DNA from 3 places in the Neobacillus canaveralius genome. Region 1 is predicted to be linked to each of the others. Evidence: riboswitches for the same ligand, from Rfam matches in the RefSeq annotation. Region 1 holds a riboswitch; each other region holds the start of a gene.
The links. A riboswitch is a leader RNA that binds a small molecule or an ion and turns the genes downstream of it on or off. The one in region 1 is predicted to bind lysine.

Region 1 (2,271 bases):
GAAACGAGTATTAAATACGTTCTCCTATACCGGTGTGTTTTCAGTGTTTGCCGCTTTAGGTGGAGCAGCGAAAACGACCAGTGTTGACCTCGCAAATCGAAGCAAAAGTAAAACGATTGAGCAATTTAAAGTGAATGGAATTGATGCGGAAACTCACGATATCATCGTGGAGGATGTATTCAAATACTTCAAATATGCAGTGAAAAAGGGTCTGCTGTTTGATGTCGTGATTCTTGATCCTCCAAGCTTTGCAAGATCAAAAAAGTTTGTCTTCAGCGCCGAAAAGGATTATAAAAACCTACTAAAAGAAGCAATTTCCATCACAGAGGATAACGGAATCATCCTCGCGTCAACAAATGCCAGCTCCTTTGGCATGGACAAATTTAAAGGATTCATTGATACCGCCTTTAAGGAATCCAATAAACGCTATAAACTAATGGAAGAATTTTCACTCCCTGAAGACTTCAGAACCAATAAACACTATCCAGAATCCGACTACCTAAAAGTAGTCTTCATTAAAAAGATAAAATAAAGTTCCAGCCCATAGGAATTTACTGTCCACGCCACACGGACAGTGTCCACGAGTGGTGACAGGCACCTTTGCTCTTGAATTTTATAGAATTTTCTGGTATATTAATTAATAATTAAATATTTTCTTACTTCATTACCTTTTGAAGTGAGGATAGAGGCGCAAAGACCATAAGTACGCAATTGGAGGATAGTGAGGTCCTATGATGATTGTGGAAAGGGGAATTTGCCGAAGCGGATAGAAACTCATTTGTCTAGACCGCTGGTTCTGCTATTGAATAAATACAGAACTGTCATATAGGTGACTATATGGAGGGCTATCTTACGCAACGGAACGATTTTTGATTATGTTTCTACTGCAGCAGCGAGCCTTCGTTGCTGCTTTTTTGCGATTACTTTTGATTGACCTGAACTACCTCTAATTTTTCTTAAAAATTATGTAAAGGGTGAGCATGATGAATTTTGGCCAAGTTTTAACAGCTATGGTGACGCCATTTGATCAACATGGAGAGATTGACTATAACGCAACTAAAACACTAGTAAATTACTTAATTGCTAATGGTACTGATGGATTAGTAGTTGCAGGAACCACTGGAGAATCTCCGACATTAACAACAGAGGAAAAAATAGCGTTATTTAAATTCGTCGTCGAAGTTGCAGCCGGCAGGGTTCCTGTCATTGCTGGAACAGGCTCAAATAACACGAGAGCTTCTATCAGCTTAACGAAACAGGCAGAAGAAGCAGGCGTTGATGGAATTATGCTTGTAGCTCCATATTATAATAAGCCATCTCAAGAAGGATTATTTCAGCACTTTAAAGCCATTGCGGAAGCTACTTCGTTACCAGTAATGCTTTATAATATTCCCGGACGCTGTGCCGTAAACATCTCTGTTGAGACCATTGTCCGCCTCTCTGAAATTAGTAGTAATATTGTGGCAGTAAAAGAAGCAAGCGGCAATCTAGATGCGATGACAGAAATCATTAGCCGTACTCCAGATACATTCACTTTGTACAGCGGGGATGATGGACTAACCCTACCAGTTCTAGCAATCGGCGGTGCAGGTGTTGTTTCCGTTGCTTCGCATGTCATTGGCAATCAAATGCAGGAAATGGTCACACTGTTTAAAAACGGGCGCGTCCAAGAAGCAGCCGTTTTACATCGCAGCCTTCTTCCAATTATGAAAGCATTATTTATGGCACCAAACCCTACTCCTGTAAAGGCCGCATTAAATATACAAGGTGTCCAGGTTGGAGATGTCCGCCTGCCAATGATTCCTTTAAATGATGATGAAAAAAGTGCGCTGCAAGAAGTCCTGCCAATCGACTCGTTGGTATAATCTGATTGTCATTCCTGCCCCTCTGTGGGGCAGGTTTTTTTTTCTAAAAATTAATACTCAAATATTACCATTCGCCTTATAATCCCTATTCCTATGGTTTGGAATTAATTGCGTCAGGATAAACTAATAGTTAGGTAAAAATTGGAATAGGGGGAGAAAATCAGATGACTAATATTCATAATGAGCGTTTGAACTTCTTAGGACGAAATCTTTTGTCGGGTTGTTTACTAGGGATCGGTTTTGTCGCTTTTATCGATGAGGCTGTTTTCCACCAGATCCTCCACTGGCATCATTTTTATGATAAATCTACCCCTGATATTGGACTGGTATCTGATGGAGTTTTTCACGCATTTAGCTGGTTCTCAACGGTTGCTGGGGCATTTTTGATTTCCGATCTCCGTCGAAG
Region 2 (2,271 bases), 5.3 Mb from region 1:
AAAATACTTTGGTATGTTTGATATGGGAAACGCCTTTATCGTTTTTGGATTAACTTATCTGATCGGAAGTTTCTATTCCTCTGATAAAAACTCATTTGAATTCAAGCAGGTTTTTTTTAAAATGTCTAGATCTATTCCCTTGTTAACCTATATATCCATTTGTACAATTAGTATAATAGGACTGCAGCTTCCCTCGGTTATCCTTGATGTGGCTGGTGTTATTTCAAAAGCTAATATGCCGTTATCACTTGTATTGCTCGGAATCTACCTGGACTTTTCTTTGGATAAAAGTTATTTCAATAAAATACTAAAATACTTGACCTTAAGATATGCTGTAGGTTTAAGCGTAGGACTCTTTTCGTTCTTTGTTCTACCTTTTGACAATATGTTTAGATACACAATCCTGTTAGCCCTTATTTTGCCTATGTCATTCTCAGCTTTAGTTTACGCAGTTCAGTTTAATTATGATAAGAAATTGATTGGGACAGTCTCAAACTTAACGATTCTAATTAGTTTTGTTTTATTGTGGGGCATTGGGAATCTGTTATTGTAAAAAAGTAATTATTGTAAATTTTGGATAATTAAAAGGGTGTTGAAGCTTATGATTTACTTAAATATCATATGTTTCAATATTGTTCAGTCAAATTGTCAGTAAAATACAAGTTGACGTATTTCGACAATATGATGTAGTATATTAATATAATTTAATAAGACCTCACTTTTTTTCAGTGAGGTAGAGGCGCGATATTTAACAGTCTTTAGTGGAGTTTGAGAAGCAATGATACTAAGGAGAAGGAAATGTCGCCGAAGTTTGTAATATTCTCTGTATTACATGCTGGGTCTGTAGTTAAGAACTGCAGGACTGTCTCAATAAACTCACCGGTTTATTGGGTTGTGCTATCTCATTTGGGATAAAAGAGGGGACTTTAGGTAACTGTGCATATTGCGGCCTGAGTTTATCTCAGGCCGTTTTTTGTTTTTAGTAAACTATTAAAAAAACAGGAGGAGAGACATCATGAAAAACAAGTTAACGATTATTATAGTTTTGTTTATTTCAACACTTCTTTTATTAACAGGATGTGGGACAAGTAAAAGTTCGGGTTCCGGATCATCAGAGGATAATACTTTTACGGTAGGACTTGAAGCTGGATATGCTCCTTTTAACTGGACTCAAAACGATGATTCCAACGGTGGGGTTAAAATTGGTGGCTCTGCAGAGTATGCAGGCGGATATGACGTGGAAATTGCTAAAAAAGTTGCTGAAGGTTTAGGTAAAGAATTAGTGATCGTCAAAACAGAGTGGGATGGCCTTGTACCAGCTTTAACATCAGGTAAAATTGACGCAATTATTGCAGGTATGTCACCAACAGCAGAACGTAAAGAAACAATTGATTTTTCGGATAACTACTATACATCCAATTTAGTGATGGTCGTGAAAAAAGGCAGCAAGTATGAAGGTGCTACATCTATCCAGGATTTCAAAGGAGCAAAAGTTACAGCTCAATTAAATACATTCCACTATTCCGTGATTGATCAAATTGAAGGAGTAGATAAGAAAACGGCGATGGATAACTTCCCAGCAATGAGAGTAGCGCTTGAATCAGGAATGATTGACGGATACGTTTCAGAGCGTCCGGAGGGTGTTAGTGCATCAGCGGCAAATGATAACTATGTAATGGTTGAATTTGAAGAAGGATTTAAAACATCAGCAGATGATACTGCAATTGCTGTCGGTCTTGAAAAAGGCAGTGACCTTACCAAGAAAATCAATGAAATTTTAGCAGGTATCTCAGAAGAGGAACGTACAGGCATTATGGATACAGCTATTAAGAATCAACCAGCAGCAAAATAATTTTAAGGAAGCCGGCTGTATGTACCTATTACAGTCGGTTTTATACAGTAAAGGAGGATAAAAGATGAGTCTTGAGTGGGTCGTTAAAATAATTTCAGAAAACTGGCCTATGTTCCTTCGTGGTGCTGGATTAACACTTTTGATTGCTCTGGTTGGGACGGTTTTAGGGGCAATAATTGGATTAATAGCGGGGGTAATTCGCACAATTCCGGTACCTGAACGTGGAGCGAAAAAAGTATTTTTAAAAGTAATTAATGTAATCCTTTCTATCTATATTGAATTCTTCCGTGGAACACCGATGATTGTACAAGCGATGGTTATTTATTATGGTTCTGCGTTAGCATTTGGTATCGATATGAATGTGTTTGTAGCGGCGATTATTGTTGTATCGATTAACACGGGAGCTTATATGGCGGAAA
Region 3 (2,271 bases), 4.0 Mb from region 1:
TAATCGAAAAGGACGAGGTAAGGACCATTAAGGCTGTTGAAAATCTCGGTGAGCTTATGGGTATTTATACCCCGCATCGAATTGAGTCTTTCGATAATTCTAATATTCAAGGGACAGATCCTGTATCTGCGATGGTAGTCTTCATCGACGGGAAGCCAAATAAGCGTGAATACCGTAAGTATAAGATTAAATCGGTTAAGGGTCCTGATGATTATGAATCGATGCGAGAAGTAACAAGAAGAAGGTATTCTAGGGCGTTAAAAGAGGAACTGCCGCTGCCGGACCTTATTATTATTGATGGTGGAAAAGGACATGTGGAGTCTGTTAGAGATGTCCTCGAAAACGAGCTTGGCTTGGATATTCCATTGGCTGGTTTGGTGAAGGATGATAAGCACAAGACTTCGCAGCTTTTATATGGCAATCCCCTTCAAATTATCCCGCTTGGAAGAAACAGCCAAGAGTTTTATTTATTACAAAGAATTCAGGATGAGGTTCACCGGTTTGCGATTACCTTTCATCGTCAAACCCGTGGGAAAAGTGCGTTTCAATCGCTGTTGGACGATATTCCAGGTGTCGGTGAAAAACGTAAAAAGCAGCTTTTAAAGGAATTTGGTTCCGTTAAGAAAATGAAGGAAGCCACATTTGAAGAGTTTAGAGCCATCGGAATTCCAGCTCCTGTGGCGGAGGAATTAATTAAAAAACTTCAATTATAGTGATTGTCAGAAAAATGCCACTATGCTATAATGAGTGGAAATTATATTACTATCACTTTTTAATACTAAAGTGAAGGTAGAGGTGCGAGCTTCAATAGTAGTGATTCGGAGAAGTATGAGCTTCCGCGATGAATCATGAAAGGGGATGGTCGCCGAAGTGAAGAAAGACTCATTTCTTTCTTTGCTGGTCTGAGCATTTAATAAATGCCGGATTGTCAAGACAATTGTCTTGGAGAGCTATCTTACATTGTAGACGCAGAATTTTTTTGTGTATTCAAGCAATGAGATGCCTTCTCATTGCTTTTTATTTTTTTTGCGGGGAAAACTATAATGATAGCTAAACCTATAACTGAAAGCAGGGGAAAAGATGGGTTTAATTGTACAAAAATTTGGTGGTACTTCGGTTGGAAGTGTAGAGAGAATTTTAAACGTTGCAGCGCGCGTTAAATCTGAAACTGATCAGGGGAATCAGGTTGTTGTGGTTGTCTCCGCAATGGGGAAATCAACGGATCAACTGGTAAATCTTGCGAAGGAAATTTCTGGACAGCCCAATAAACGGGATATGGATATGCTTTTAAGCACGGGAGAACAGGTAACAATTTCGTTATTGTCCATGGCTTTAAATGAGCAAAATCTTCCTGCTGTATCGTTTACTGGCTGGCAGGCAGGAATTGTTACAGAGCCAGTTCATGGTAATGCTCGTATTACTACGATAAATACAGAATCTGTAAAGAATCAGCTTGCTGACGGTAAAGTGGTAATTGTCGCAGGTTTCCAAGGGATTACAGAAACTGGGGAGATTACGACTCTTGGTAGAGGCGGCTCCGATACGACAGCGGTAGCACTAGCTGCAGCACTAAACGCCGATAAGTGTGATATTTATACAGATGTAACAGGTGTTTTCACCACTGACCCAAGATATGTGAAGAGTGCACGTAAATTACAGTCCGTTTCTTATGATGAAATGCTCGAGCTGGCTAATTTAGGTGCAGGAGTACTGCATCCAAGAGCAGTAGAATTTGCGAAAAACTATCAAGTTAAACTTGAGGTTCGCTCAAGTATGGAGAGAGTAGAAGGAACAGTAATTGAGGAGGAAGCATCAATGGAACAAAACCTTGTAGTCCGTGGAGTGGCATTTGAAGATGAAATCACAAAGGTAAGTGTGTTAGGTCTTGCCAATTCTTTAACCAGTTTATCAACCATTTTTACAACCTTAGCTGAGAACCATTTGAACGTGGATATTATTGTTCAAAGCACAACAGAGGCAGAAACAGCAAATCTTGCATTCTCCATTAAAACGCAGGACCTTATGGAGACATTAAATGTCCTTGAAAATAGCAAAGATGTTCTGAACTACGAACAGCTTGACGCTGAAAACAAACTGGCAAAGGTATCAATCGTTGGATCAGGGATGATCTCAAACCCTGGAGTTGCAGCGAAGATGTTTGAAGTATTAGCGGAAAACGAGATTCAAATTAAAATGGTCAGCACCTCAGAAATTAAAGTTTCAGCAGTAGTCGAAGAAAAACACATGCTCAAAGCAGTAGAATTACTGCAT

Region 2: another riboswitch for lysine. It lies ahead of ABC255_RS00715 (transporter substrate-binding domain-containing protein); the one in region 1 lies ahead of dapA (4-hydroxy-tetrahydrodipicolinate synthase).
Region 3: another riboswitch for lysine. It lies ahead of ABC255_RS07080 (aspartate kinase); the one in region 1 lies ahead of dapA (4-hydroxy-tetrahydrodipicolinate synthase).

Annotation. Positions count from the first base shown of each region.
Region 1 is NZ_JBDFLL010000001.1:5,483,482-5,485,752, forward strand. It holds gene ABC255_RS26850 (class I SAM-dependent rRNA methyltransferase) at 1-532, shown strand, start outside; lysine riboswitch at 676-856, shown strand; gene dapA (4-hydroxy-tetrahydrodipicolinate synthase) at 984-1,865, shown strand; gene ABC255_RS26860 (DUF2243 domain-containing protein) at 2,030-2,271, shown strand, end outside.
Region 2 is NZ_JBDFLL010000001.1:140,802-143,072, forward strand. It holds gene ABC255_RS00710 (AEC family transporter) at 1-553, shown strand, start outside; lysine riboswitch at 727-908, shown strand; gene ABC255_RS00715 (transporter substrate-binding domain-containing protein) at 1,016-1,852, shown strand; gene ABC255_RS00720 (amino acid ABC transporter permease) at 1,917-2,271, shown strand, end outside.
Region 3 is NZ_JBDFLL010000001.1:1,445,697-1,447,967, forward strand. It holds gene uvrC (excinuclease ABC subunit UvrC) at 1-713, shown strand, start outside; lysine riboswitch at 783-961, shown strand; gene ABC255_RS07080 (aspartate kinase) at 1,081-2,271, shown strand, end outside.